4 regions of the Thalassotalea psychrophila genome follow, and region 4 is predicted to be linked to each of the others. Evidence: predicted binding sites of a transcription regulator. Region 4 holds the regulator's gene; each other region holds the start of a gene.
What was found. The regulator LexA, encoded in region 4, represses DNA repair genes until DNA is damaged. The targets are predictions, from matches to a motif close to TACTGTATNNNNATACAGTA.
Positions count from the first base shown of each region.

Region 1: RGQ13_RS04095 (YebG family protein) is a predicted target of LexA. The motif match lies at 1,699-1,718, and genes of this name have one in related genera.
Region 2: dinB (DNA polymerase IV) is a predicted target of LexA. The motif match lies at 2,217-2,236, and genes of this name have one in related genera.
Region 3: uvrD (DNA helicase II) is a predicted target of LexA. The motif match lies at 1,568-1,587, and genes of this name have one in related genera.

Region 1 covers NZ_CP134145.1:971,838-975,549, reverse strand. The annotation lists gene thrA (bifunctional aspartate kinase/homoserine dehydrogenase I) at 1-240, opposite strand, end outside; gene RGQ13_RS04100 (M48 family metallopeptidase) at 553-1,257, opposite strand; gene RGQ13_RS04095 (YebG family protein) at 1,266-1,619, opposite strand; gene RGQ13_RS04090 (DUF3718 domain-containing protein) at 2,073-2,411, shown strand; gene RGQ13_RS04085 (SDR family oxidoreductase) at 2,511-3,260, opposite strand; gene RGQ13_RS04080 (PA3496 family putative envelope integrity protein) at 3,514-3,705, shown strand.
Region 2 covers NZ_CP134145.1:1,213,901-1,217,612, forward strand. The annotation lists gene RGQ13_RS05180 (metal-dependent hydrolase family protein) at 1-440, opposite strand, end outside; gene RGQ13_RS05185 (Crp/Fnr family transcriptional regulator) at 630-1,358, shown strand; gene RGQ13_RS05190 (MaoC/PaaZ C-terminal domain-containing protein) at 1,372-2,148, opposite strand; gene dinB (DNA polymerase IV) at 2,256-3,314, shown strand; gene RGQ13_RS05200 (MBL fold metallo-hydrolase) at 3,407-3,712, shown strand, end outside.
Region 3 covers NZ_CP134145.1:4,268,705-4,272,416, forward strand. The annotation lists gene uvrD (DNA helicase II) at 1-1,497, opposite strand, end outside; gene RGQ13_RS17820 (CBS domain-containing protein) at 1,750-2,196, shown strand; gene RGQ13_RS17825 (S10 family peptidase) at 2,419-3,712, opposite strand, start outside.
Region 4 covers NZ_CP134145.1:4,377,706-4,381,417, forward strand. The annotation lists gene RGQ13_RS18200 (serine hydrolase domain-containing protein) at 1-234, shown strand, start outside; gene lexA (transcriptional repressor LexA) at 1,561-2,175, shown strand; gene coxB (cytochrome c oxidase subunit II) at 2,558-3,712, shown strand, end outside.

The sequences.
Region 1 (3,712 bases), 1.4 Mb from region 4:
CTGAGCTAAGCCATCAAAAATATTTTCTACTGCTTGATGTAAGTGCGCAAGACTTTGTTCTAACTCTTCGCCTTCATTAAGGTTTTCGGTAAGTGCAACCAAGTGGTTGGTGATCCCTTTTGGTGCCGATACCACCACAGATACTGGTGATTGCTGGCTTTTATCTTTGATAATGTCACATACTTTGATAAAACGATCGGCATTCGCTAATGATGAACCACCAAATTTAAGTACTCTCATTTACTTACTTCCTTAGAAAATTTAAAACTGATTTTTTTGCAACTCTTAAAACAAATAAGCCCGTGAACTTTTCAGGTCACGGGCTTCGAAAATATTTTATTTTACACGCTAGCCAATGACCCCAATTCGAATTCGAATGGTGGTGGTTAGAATAATGATTTTGTGCATAATTATGTTCATGCCCCTACTCTGCCTTAGGCTAGAAAAACTGTCAACAGGTAATTGGATGTAAATGTGCATAAAACATTACGTTATAGACAATATTTTAGAATAACATATAGCAACTGGTGAATTTCAACTGTGGTTGTTTTGCTAATTTTGCCAGTAAAGGTGCTGTTGATGTTGCTTAAGCCAGGCTTTTGCTTGTTTGAAATTTGGATATAACTCAGAGACCAGCTGCCAGTACTTACTTGAATGATTGAGGTGAATGGTATGGCACAGCTCATGAATAATCACATAATCAATAACTTCAATGGGTGCCATTACTAACAGCCAATTAAGATTTATTCGCTGTTTTGCATCACAACTGCCCCATCGGCTTTTATAATAACGAATTTTTAAAGATGAAGCATTAAGTTTAGTATGGTTGCATTGAACCTCAAACCGGTTACTAAGTAATTGTTTTGCCTCATTAACATACCAAGCGTGAAGGACTTTCTTAACCTGATGGCCAAGCTCTACTTTATGAATATCTAAATTTTTCAAACTGATAACTATAGTGTTATCAACAATTAAAACACCGGTTGTTTCAGCTCGTTCAATCAATAATGTATAGCGCTTACCTTGATAATAATAAATCTCACCAGCCTGGTATTCTCTTACATACTGATTTTCAAAATGGTTAAGTTGCTCTGTTATTTTTAACTGTAACCACGGAGATTTTTCACGAACTATATCATTAATGTACTGCTCGGCAAGCTTCATAGGTGCAAGTACCCTAACCTTACCGGCTTTAACTTGTAAGCTCACAGTTTTACGCTTACTACTACGAACGAGTTGATATTCAAGTACAGACAAAAATAAATCTACTCTTTTTCTGCACTTTTAGTTTTAACACTTTTTGCCTTAGCTTTTGCTTTTACTGGTTTAACAGTAGCTTCTTCAATAACCTCATCAACCTTTGCTGCAGGTACTATTGGCTTTGGTTTTGGCTTTTTAGCTTGTAACGCTACAAGTACATCTTCGCGATGTTTGGCGATAAACACGCTAATTTCTTCAACTTCTTTTTCAGCAAGTTGTAATGACGATTGGTCAAACAAATCGGACAGGCTATCTGCCATATCGAGCATTTTGTCATACTCATCTGCAGCTTTCTTATCCATAAATGTTTCTACCTCCACCCCGTTGCGAATGACTACAAAACGACTTTCTACTGCCATTGTGATCCCTTTTATTTGTGACTAATGTTAGTGATATTAGCATTTATTTTTTATGTATACCCAGCTTCAAAATAGCAACTAATGGATATTTATCCAGTACTTTATCAGTTAAATTCAACTACTGGCAAGAGAAACTTAAAAATAGTTAAAATTTCGTCGCATCAAACCTACCACTTAACGTGCAACAAAATTTAATTTAACTGAATATTTATGCATGAATGTAAATGAATATTTCAAGCTACACATTTTAAAAACTAAGAAGTTTAGTTAATGGTACTGAATTAACAGCAATTTTTGCTTTTTGTAAGAAACAGCTCTGAATAAATCAGTTACACCTAGCAATTTTTCATTAACAACTTTTACTGAAAAATAGGCAACTATTAAAGGGCAGCAGCAATTAACAACATTAATAATTTTAGCCAATAAATAATAGCCATCAGCCGGAGCAACATAATGAAAACTTTAACTACATTAGCATTAGCAGGTTTAACTTCAGTAACTTTATTAACTGCATTCACTACCAGTGCAGCACCAATGAGCCCTTATATGGAATCAGCATTAATTAGCGTATGTAAATCAGCGCAAAGCAATAATTTATTAGATATGCGTAAAACCATTAAAAGCCATCGTTTATCAGAAAAAACAGTCGCGTTAAAAGTTGTATGTAATGGCGAGGATATTATCAGTTTTGCCGAAAACAGCGGTGCAGATAAAACAGCTAATCATTTAGAGAAACGTCTTGGTGATAGCTCAATTGTAGATATAGCACAAGTATATGCGGTTAACTTCTAATTCTACATTTAAAGTATTACCTTCGTTTCAAACAGTCAGTACCTTCCCCCTTAAGGTGCTGGCTGTTTCATTTTTAAGCTTTACTTTATAATAGTAGCATCAGCTAAATTTGCGCATGACAGACAGTGGTAGCATAGGTAAAACATAACGCATCATTGCCCAAGGCCAAGTTGGTACAAATGCTACATTAACTTCTTTCTCAATAGCTTTTACAATTGTTTTACAACCAGTTTCAACATCAACTGTAAATGGCTGTTTCTTTGTCGCATGAGAAATTTCAGTTCGAATATAACCAGGATGAATGGTTGTGACTTTAATTGGAGTATTTAGCAAATCAATGCGTATACCTTCTGTAAGAGAAGCAATAGCAGCCTTAGTAGCAGCGTAAACGTTAAATGCTCCTCTAAAACCTTTTTGTGAGCTCACCGATGAAATAGTTACCAAGTGGCCAAAGTTTTGCTCTCTAAATATCTCTAATGCGGCTTCACATTGAGCTAGTGCAGCAACAAAGTTTGTCATAGCGGTTTCTTTATTCGCTTTAAAATAACCTGTCCCTAGTGACGCTCCTTTGCCAATGCCGGCATTAACGATCACTCGATCTATACTTCCAAACTTATCTTTAGCTTCTTTGAAAACCTTAAAGACTTGTTCATGGTCATTTACGTCAAGTTCAACAATCAATATTTCAATTGAAGAGTTTATTTCTTCTAGCTCAACTTTTAATTGTTTTAGACTTTCTATTCGTCTGGCACACAATATTAAGTTTCGCCCTAATTTGGCGAATTGTTGCGCCATTGTATAGCCCAAACCTGAACTTGCGCCGGTGATAATAATATTTTGTCTTTGCATGTTTCTTCTTATTTTTAAATATTCACAATTATTTATATCATATTCGAATTTTATCGGTCTTTAGTCAAATAGTTCACAAAAGTAAAACACTACAATAACTTACAAAATACATATAAACACTGGCTCGAACAAATTCTAAGCAGTTGAACTTTTTTATTAATTTTTTGTTTGACGAATGATAAAAATTTGCCTATTTTTCAAAATAGGTGATGAGATTACAGCACTAAAGTTTAGTGCGAATTAGGAAGCAATAATGACCGGAAGTAAAATTATTGAAAATGCCGAAGCTAATATTGGCGATGATGGCTATCAAGAAAATATTTCTGCCAATGCAGATAAAGATTTAGGTAAAGCAAATAACGCCGTTACCCGTAAACGTATAGATGAGTTACTTGAGAAAAAACGATTAAAAGAATTGCTTGATGAAGATGAGTGGGAGCTATAAAGCTCCC
Region 2 (3,712 bases), 1.6 Mb from region 4:
GTAGTGAAACCGTCCATTAAGAAACGCTCAGTAACGATTGTTGCACGGTAAGCCATGTCGGTTAAGTCCATGTTCTTCTCAACGCTGTCAAAATGAGCATTGATCATAATATGGGCGTGACCGTCGATAAGACCAGGCATTAACGTTTTACCTTCACCGTCAATAACTACAGTATTTTTGCCCGCTTTAATGTCTTTTTCAGTTATAGCGACAACTTTGTTACCTTCAACTAAAACATTTAAGTTTTTATATAGCTTGTTGTCAGTACCGTTAAATACATTAACGTTAGTAAATAAGGTGTTGCCGGCTTCAGCTTTCAAGCTAATTGCAGGAGCAGCGCTACCTCCGCCTGCTGCCATAGCTGCAGGGATCATTGCTGTTGTTGATAATAGTGCCGCTGATACTAGAGCCGCTAATTTACTTACATTTCTTACTTTCATCGCTAGTTCCTTTTAAAACTAATTTTCTAAAGTATGCCAATGTTGTACAACGCAGTAGAAAATAGCTGTTGAAAAACATTGAGTTGTGTTTTGATGGAGCTATTATTAAACAAGTTACGATCGAGTTATGTTCCCATGAGGACATTTCTGTTTGTTAAATTAATGTTTATTGTTTGAGAGTGTAATTAATTGTCTATATCTAATGTAAAAGTTGCAGAATTACTAAAAGAAGTGCGTTGGCCATGCGATTTAAGTGAAGAATTTAAACAAACTGTTGTGCAAACAGGGATGATACTTACGCGTCAGCAAGGGTATTATCATTTAACGTCTGATTTGACTAATGATGGACTGTTTTATTTACTAGAAGGCAGTGTGATCATTTCAATTCGCACCTCAGATTTTGATCATTTCACTTATAAATTACTTGGCAAGGGCGATTTTCTTTATTATGGCAAGCTGATGGATTATCGCTTACAAGAATCAATAAATGCAGAATTTTTACAGGACTCTACTTTTTTAAAAGTAACAGATTCAAACTTTGTTGATCTGACAAAGACACAACCAGAGATATATAAATTGATGTTCTCTGTGTTAAAGCAAAATACTTTACCTCTTGTGCAAAAAGGGGTATTGAACCAAAAATTTTCAATTCCAATAAAAGTTGCTTTTGCCTTATTAGATGTTGCTTCAAAACAAGTGGATATTAATGGTGCTATGCCAATGCTTACAATAACCCAGCAGCAACTTGCAAACTTAGCTGATATAACTAGGCCGAGAGTTAATGCAGCATTAAAAGAGTTTGAAAGCCAAGGCTTGGTTGAGATCGTGCGTGGAAAAATTTATTTATTAAATGTACCGGGTATTAACGATATATTAGTTAGTGCTAATTTAACCTTTTACTCACCTTCTATAAGATAATAGCATGTTCATATTAGCCATCTACCTTTACGCTTAAATGTAATTGATCATTACCAGAAAAAACTTGGTGTTCATTACCTTCTGAAAATATACCTACCGCACAAGGTAAAACACATGGCTTTTTAAAATCGAATTTCACTTTATTAGCTGCAATGTTTTTTTCAATAAGTACCAAGTGGCCTAAATAGCCCCCGTGCATAATGGCATTGGGTAAACCAAACAGATTAGCTAGTTTGTTATTCAGATGGATGGGATTAAAATCATTACTTACCTTAGCGTATGCAAGTGCTTTTGCTAGATTTAAGATGAAATTTGTATCGCCAATAAATGCTTGTTGTTTACCTATTCGTTCACGTTTATTTGAATTCAACTTCTTCAAAAAAGTATTCTTGTTTACCAGGCAGCAACGCTCGTTTTGAAAAAACTGTGTTTCTATCACAATTACTTTACCCATAGGGTGGCGGCGATCTTGCCTGACTTTGTTGATAACTTTAAAGTCATGTCGAAAGTCTAGCTCAAATGTTTTTTCAAATTCACTTTTTAAATGTATTAAGCCTAACGGCGAAAAAGCGAAATACTTATGAGAAAAGGTTTTTAACAATGAATTAAAGCCGGCAATAAATGCATAGCTGATCGGTAAATCTTTGCTTTGATCAAGGTTATAAAGCTCTCTGAACTTGGTAATTTTCTTAGCTCGAATAGCCCTTTGGTCAAACTCAACACTGAATTCGTTGAAAAAGGTACGCTGTGGTCGCTTTATTAGTAACTTTATATATTGGTACATCATCATCTAAGGCATTTAATTTAAGGGTTAAAGCTTAACAGAATATTTATTGCATAGGTAAGTAACTTTGAGTAAACTGTATTTATATACAGTGTTTGGTGGGGCGATAACTTATGCGTAAAATTATTCATGTCGACATGGATTGTTTTTTTGCTGCCGTTGAAATGCGAGACAACCCAGCATTGGCTAATATTCCTATCGCAATAGCTGGTAAAGGCCCACGTAGCGTAACTGCGACATGTAACTACCTTGCCCGTGATTATGGTGTTCGCTCAGCTATGCCTGTGGGTAGGGCATTACAATTATGTCCGCATCTTGAACTTGTACCAGGTCGAATGTCAGCTTATAAAGAAGCATCAACTCACATTAGAGAAATCTTCTCTCGTTATACCGATAAAATTGAACCACTGTCATTGGATGAAGCCTACCTTGATGTTACTGATTGCACGGAGTGTAATGGCAGTGCCACTTTAATCGCTGAAAAAATTAGAGCTGAAATTTACCAAGAGCTTAACTTAACCGCGTCGGCTGGGGTGGCACCAAATAAGTTCATTGCCAAAATAGCTTCTGATGAAAACAAACCCAATGGTCAATGTGTAGTTCCTCCGGAAAAAATAATTGAATTTGTTGAAACTTTAGATTTAAAAAAAATACCGGGAGTAGGGCCAAAAACTCTCGAAAAATTAAATGCGTATGGTTTATTTACTTGTGCCGATGTAAGAGCAAGTGATGCAAGTGCTATGGAAAAAATAATGGGAAAATTTGGTCCTGTTATTTTTAAGCGTGCTTTTGGTATTGATAACAGAGATGTTGAAACAAGTAGAATAAGAAAATCATTAGCAATTGAAACGACACTCAATGAAGATATTCAACAAGTACATGGCTGCATGAACGTTGTTGAAGAGTTATTGCCAAAGTTTTTAACAAGGCTAGAAAAAGTTGAAAACCTAGATATTATTAAGCAAGGTATTAAAGTAAAATTTGCTGATTTTACCCAAACAACAGTAGAGCAAAGCCAGAGTAGTTTAGATATCAACCTTTTTAAACCTTTACTTGAAGAAGCAATAGCTAGAGGTAATGGTAAAAAAGTCAGACTAATAGGCTTAACAGTGGGCTTTGCGCCTGAACAGGCCAAAAATATTTATACTCCACAATTAAGCCTTCCATTGTAACGATAATCATTATTAAGTTATTATTTTTCTTTGATTTTTTCTAATAATAAGACCATATTTATAAGGTCATTTAATATTACAAAGATAAAACTATGAAAAAAACATCCTTCTTACTACTCTTTATTTTAAGCATAGCTATACCTTCGCATGCCGCTCAAGACTTTTCAAAAATTGAAATCAAAGCCCAAGTTGTAGCAGAAGGTGTTTATATGCTCGCCGGTTCCGGTGGCAATATTGGTGTGTTAGCAACAGATGAAGGGTTAGTACTTATTGACGATCAATTTGCCCCGTTAGCAGACAAAATTGAAGCAGCTATGAAAAGTATTAAAGCAGTTCCACTAAAGTACATCGTCAACACTCACTATCACGGTGACCACACAGGCTCTAATGGCCACTTT
Region 3 (3,712 bases), 110 kb from region 4:
CTCACCCTTTTCAGCTTGATACATAGCTTTTAAACCACTGTGCTGAATTACGTGATTAGCTTGTTGGTCTAAATTTAAATTAGTTGAATCATCTTCAAGTTGTAAAATTAATTCAACAAACGCTTTAATTGACTTAGCACTTCGACCCGCTAACTCGTTTTGCTCAATCATATATATACAAGCATCCCAGAGTGTAGAGCCTTGGCTTCTTGCACAATCTCGAATTAGTGTTAACGCTTTATTACCAATACCACGAGTTGGCGTATTGATAATACGTTCAAATGAAGCATCGTCATTACGATTATTAATTAAGCGTAAGTACGCTAATGCGTCTTTAATCTCTTGTCGTTCAAAGAAGCGTAAACCACCATAAATTCGATACGGTAAGCGTGCTTGTAATAACGCTTCTTCTAGTAAGCGCGATTGCGCATTCGAGCGATACAGTAAAGCAACATCATCTAATGAATTGCCATCTTCAAGCCATTGCTTAATGCGACCTGAAATAAACCTTGCTTCATCAATTTCATTAAATGCGGTATACAACGAAATAGTTTCACCGGCATCATCTTCAGTCCATAAATCCTTGCCTAATCGGTTATTGTTATTGGTAATTAACGCATTAGCAGCATTTAGGATATTAGCGGTTGAACGATAATTTTGTTCTAAGCGAATTGTTTCAGCATCAAAGTCTTTCACAAAGCGTTGAATGTTTTCAATTTTTGCACCGCGCCAGCCGTAAATAGACTGATCATCATCACCAACAATCATCACGTTACCGTGCTTTTTACCGAGCATATTTAGCCAAGCATATTGGATAGCATTAGTATCTTGAAATTCGTCTACGAGTATACGAGTGAAACGTTGTTGGTAATGCTCTAATAATATTGGATTATTTAACCAAAGTTCGTGCGCGCGTAATAACAGCTCAGCGAAATCGACCAAGCCAGCACGATCACAAGTCTCTTGGTAGGTTTGATAAATTTTTACAAAAGTTTGCTCGGTTGGATCAAACTGACAATCAATATGTTGCGGCCTTAAGCCTTCATCTTTTTTACCATTGATATAATACATAGCTTGTTTAGCAGGCCATTTTTTCTCATCAAGTTGCAGCGATCGAACTACACGTTTGATCATGCGTAATTGATCATCAGAATCTAACACTTGAAATGTTTGCGGCAGTTTTGCTTCTTGAAAATGCATTCTTAATAAACGGTGTGCCAACCCATGGAAAGTACCAACCCACATGCCATGAATATTGCCGCCAATAGATTGTTCAACACGACCACGCATTTCTGCTGCAGCTTTATTGGTGAAAGTTACAGAAAGAATACTATGTGGAGAAATTTGCTCAACTTGCACAAGCCAGGCAATGCGATGTACCAACACTCGAGTTTTACCTGAGCCGGCACCTGCAAGTACCAACATATTTTTAGAAGGTGCAGCAACAGCATCACGTTGTTTATCATTTAAAGAGTCGAGTAATTCTGAAACATCCATAATTATTTTTATTCGCGTAAATTGAGAAAAAGAAAATTGTAATATCTGCTAGTATAACTAGCAAAACTATCACTGTATGTAACAACAGTAAACTAATATTGAATACTACTGATTTTATCTGTATTTATACAGTAATTAAATATCTTCATTATCTTTGATATATCGCAAATAAATCACTAACAAATATCGGGTAATTTTCTAAAATTAACGCATACTTAAGAGCATGAGAGTAGTTTTAAGAAGTGAAATGCAATGACTAGTATTACTAAAATAATGACAACAGAAGTATTAACATTAACTCCTCAACATAGTTTGTCAGATGCTCGATTAATGATGATGGAAAATCGAATCAGACATATACCCATTGTTAATGAAAACAAAGAGCTTATGGGCCTAATCAGTCAACGAGATGTACTCGCTGCTGAAGAATCAAGTTTGTATGGCATTAAAAAAGATTTACGTCTTGAACGTGAGCAAAGTATCAAAATAGCGGATTTTTATCACAACAATCTAGTTACCATTCCGCCGCAAGCATCTGTTCACCAAGCTGCTCTATATTTACAAAAACATAAAATAGGCTGCTTACCAGTTGTAGAAGACAACAAGTTAAAAGGCCTAGTAACAGATAGTGACTTTGTAAATGTTGCGATTAATTTGTTGGAAGTAATGAATGAGCCAGAGGAAAACCAATATTCATAAAGTTTGTGCCCTTTTCAACTATACAATATTAGAAAAAGTACAACGTCATCCCCCACGAGCGGAGCGAGATGAGGGACCTACTGCAGCGTATTGTAAATTAATAAAATAATTATCTTTTTTTATTACCACATTATGCGTCAGGAGGTCCCTGATGTCGCTTAAGCTCCTCAGGGATGACGGCGTATTTTTTATAATTTGATGACGATTATTGCCCCTCTACTTTTAGTATTTCGCCGCTTTATCTTTAGCTGGAATACTTGCCTTAATAAATGCACGTAAATCGTTATTTGATTTCTTTAGGTCTTCAGCACGTAAATACATCATATGACCACTTCGGTAACCTTGAAAACTTAAGCGCTGTTTCATTTTACTACTTGGGTCTAACTGCCACATTGTATATTTAGCATCAAAGTAGTTAGTCGCACCATCAAAGTATCCGGCTTGTACCATTACGTTTAAATAAGGGTTTTGCGCCATAGCTAAACGTAAGTTTTCACCAGTTTTATTGTTTGTTCTATCCCACGGATGAACATTACCAAACATATTATATTTTATGTCGGTTTTGTAATTTAGCTCTTCACTCATGTAATAGTTAATTGCCGGGGTAAACGAATGCAACCATGAAGTAAGTTCAGAATTATAGTCTGGGCTGTCACCGACATCTTGTTTATCAATCCCCAAATAGCGAGAGTCTAAACGACCGATAGTTTGGCCACGCTCCCGTAATAATTCCTTCCAAAAAAAGCGAGTCGAAATATCTAAATTTGATTTCAATACTACATCGATACTTAAGCCTGAATACTTCGCAACTTGCTCAGCAATTTTTTGCTTTTGCTCTGGTGCAATAAAACCGCCCATCGCTAATGCCGGTAAATACTCATTGATAGTAAAGGTTTCAACTTCAGGTAATACCTCAGCTAAGTCTTTGCTTTGTAAGTCAGTTCCTAGCGCTTTATGGTACCAGGCTGCTGCGGCAAAATAAGGTAAACGGTTTGCAGCTTTAACCGGGCCATTGCGCTCAATACCAATATCAGTTGGTGACACTAAAACCACCCCATTTAAATACATCCATTGGCGACTTTGTAACTCAAGCGCTAAACCTGAAACTCTGGTAGTTCCGTAGCTTTCGCCAATTAAATATTTAGGTGAGCGCCAGCGGTTGTTGCGTGTAACAAAAGTGTTCAACCATTCCGCTAAGTATTTAACATCAGCATTAACACCAAAAAATAGTTTCTTCTGTTCTTCTTTTGAAGGCAGTTTACCTTCTTTATTTTTCAAAATTCGAGAGTAGCCAGTATTGACAGGGTTAACAAATACGATATCTGCTGTATCTAAAACTGAATACGAATTAGTTTTAACACCATAAGGTTGCAGTGGGTAACCTTCAGGATCAACATTTAATACACGAGGTCCAGTGTATGCAACATGCATCCAAACTGAGGCAGAGCCAGGACCACCATTAAATGAAATAAGTAACGGGCGAGATGATCTGTCTTTTACATCATCACGCTGATAA
Region 4 (3,712 bases):
TATTTCAGATTTTTAGTCGCCCCACTTGTGATGAGCGTTTTACTTTCGATCGCATTTTTAGTGGTGCTTCCAAAGGCAAATCAAATGACAGTGTCTGATGTATTATTATTTGCTCCAGACATCTCTTGGGCAGCAATAATATCTGGCACATTGGCCCTAGCTTGGGGAATAATTAGGACCGTATTAGTGGGCAATGTTTTGTTTAAGAAATCAACAGAGGAAGCCGAGCAATGAAGTGGGTTAATAAATGGAGATGGGTAACCTGATTCAGGAAGGGACAAAACCACGGGCAAGCTTTTAATCCTACAGCTTACACCTGCTACGCATTCCAATACAAATTTCTCTGCCTCTTAAGGTAAAAAGGCACCGAAAATAATCCGCAAGTCGAATGACCGCAGTTGGCACAAACCAGACCCTTTGAGGTCTGGTTTTTCATTTCTGAAACCGTCCGCAATGTGGCAACAAAAGAATTTGCGATCTCAAGTTTAAGGTCTTCTTTGTGACACTTGAGGTCGAATATTCGACGAATTATTGCCAAGTATAATTTTTTCGCTACTTCGTAGTAAACCGTCCGTTTCTGTGGCATTACAACGCAAAGAAGCCTGTTGAATCACTCGACCCAGACTAATGACACCAACTGCCACGAGCGGTCGCTTTTCACCTATCTTTCACCTGTTTTTAGTGAAGTCACAAAAATTAGGTGAATCATGGCTGATTTTGCCACTAAGCGGAAGGTTTTGGGCTTTCCGACGCCTAAAATGTCGTATAAATCAATAATTGTCCGATAAAGCTCCTTATACGACAACTAATGCCACTAAGCCGATCCACAACATGCTTCAGGAGATCCTTCTTCTCACTCTAGCTTAGCTCCTAAATGATAATTTATTTAGGAGCTTCTTCTTTTATATGACGGCGATTTTTTCTTTTCCTGATTTTGGCACGAAACAGCCCTTCATTTTTTAGTGTTTTCTCGTTTGAATCCTCAATTGTCCAACAACTTGTTGGACAATTGAGTGGTTGGTTCCATTTTGGAACATATGGTCATTTGCATATTAGTTAGTTCAGCTTTTTACACGGTTGGGAACGCACGGGATACGAGTTATTGCAAAAAACGCAACTACTTATGATTTTTTGACACTTAGATAAACATCAACATGTAGTTTTGAACATAAATTAAGCTACGTTCATAGAGGCCGCCCCCTATTATAAAGGTGAGTTTAATTGATTTTCGATCGGCATAAAGGTTAGCGCCATGCCCCTACGCACCATTACCGTGCTTGAAAACTTACCTTACACATAATAGACTTTTACTGTCAGGCCATATTTCTCATGGACTGTTCATATAAATTTATATATTACAATATGTTATAAAGACTACTACTTTGCATAATTAGGAATTGACTTAAATATACAGTTTCACCCCTCTGGACAAAATTTTATTTGGAACTGGAAACCACATAAATTTAATCATTTTAAGGATTTACAGTTGCGTTTACTTTATAGCTGTATATACTGACAGTACAATGTACTGTACAGAAAAACAGGTTACTCAAAAATAATATGCGCCCACTTACTAACAGACAGCAACAAATATTTGATCTTATTAAAGAAAAAATTGCCGATACAGGAATGCCGCCTACGCGAGCTGAAATTGCTGATTTCTTCGGTTTCAAGTCGGCCAATGCAGCAGAAGAGCATTTAAAAGCGCTCGCTAAGAAAGGTTTTATAGAAATGCTGCCGGGTACGTCTCGTGGTATTCGCCTTGCAGAAGAACATATCGAAGAAGAAGGCTTACCACTAATTGGCCGAGTTGCTGCTGGTGAGCCCATTTTGGCGCAAGAGCATGTTGAAGAGCATTACAAAATTGATGGTAGTTTATTTCATCCCGCTGCCGATTACTTATTACGAGTAAATGGCGAAAGCATGAAAGACATTGGTATTTTAGATGGTGATTTATTAGCGGTTCATCAAACAACTGATATTCAAAATGGCCAAGTCGTGGTTGCTAGAGTTGAAGACGACGTAACGGTAAAACGTTATAAGCGTGACGGTAATGTAGTGCATTTACATGCAGAAAATGAAGACTTCTCTCCAATTATTGTCGACTTAGCTAACCAACATTTTAATATTGAAGGCATTGCTGTTGGTGTTATCCGCAACGCTGATTGGATGTAGTCTGCCGCCACTTTAACAGTATAAAAAACAAACAACACATAAAGGCTAAATTATTCACTTAATTTAGCCTTTTTCTTTTCTCTGTGTCCCTTTAACTGCGCCTAACCTATTCAATTTTAGTAGTATTTACTCTACTAACATTTAAGTAATTAATTTAACTTTTTTATAACAAAGCACTAGACCTTGCCTAAAAATTAAGTAATTCTAGAGCGGATAATATACAAATATTACGCTGTAGACTCCCTACCCCATTCATCGATGTAGGTTTTTTACGTAACACAATAATAAAAATAAATTACGGAAATTAGAGACATCGAATAAAGATGTATCTTGTCACTTATTTCTGTATTTTCTAGGCTAATAAAAGCAGAGGAGATGTCGAGTGAAGAGACGTAACCTGGGTTGGCTGTTGTTGGGAAGTTTAATTTCCAGTTCAGCTTGGGCAGATATGCAATTAAATCTAACTAAAGGTGTGACCGAAGTCAGCCATGAAGTCTATGATTTGCATATGTTGGTAATGTGGATTTGTACGGTAATTGGTGTCGTTGTTTTTGGCGCTATGTTCTGGTCAATGATCTTTCACCGTAAGTCCAAAGGGGCAAAACCTGCCTCATTTCATGAAAGCACTAAAGTAGAAATTCTTTGGACCGCTATCCCTATTTTAATTCTTATCGGTATGGCATGGCCTGCAACAACCACGTTGATTGACATGGAAGATAACAGTAATTCTGATATCACCGTGCAAGTTACTGGTTCGCAGTGGAAATGGCATTATAAGTATTTTGATCAAGGCATTGAGTTTTACAGTGTTTTATCTACACCGACAGCTCAGTATCAAAATCAAAACGGTCCTGGTGAAGCAAAAGGTGAAAATTACTTACTTGAAGTAGACAAACCGTTAGTAATTCCAGTAAATCGTAAAGTTCGTTTCTTAATTACTTCAGATGATGTTATTCACGCTTGGTGGGTTCCAGCATTTGCAGTTAAACAAGATGCGAACCCTGGTTTTATCAATGAAGCTTGGACCTTTGTTAATGAGCCAGGAATTTACCGCGGTCAATGTGCTGAACTTTGTGGTAAAGATCATGGGTTCATGCCTATTGTGGTTGATGTTCGCTCTGAAGTTGATTACGAACTTTGGGTAAATGAGCAAAAGATTGCAATGACTAAAGCAGCTGAAGCTGAAGCGCAATCACTTACAGCTAAACTTCCTATGGAAGAGTTAATGGCGTTAGGTGAGCAAACTTATGCTGCTCATTGTGCAGCATGTCACCAACCAACAGGTATGGGTTTACCACCAGCATTCCCTGCACTTAAAGGCAGTGAAATAGCTACTGCACCAAGTAAACTTGGCGAACACATTGCCGTGGTTTTCAATGGCCGTTCTGGTACAGGCATGCAAGGTTACGGTAAGCAGTTATCACTTAAAGAGATTGCCGCGGTTATAACGTACGAGCGTAATGCTTGGGATAATAATACCGGTCAAGCTGTACAACCTGCTGATGTTAAATTTATTGTCGAAGGAACTGATGGCGCA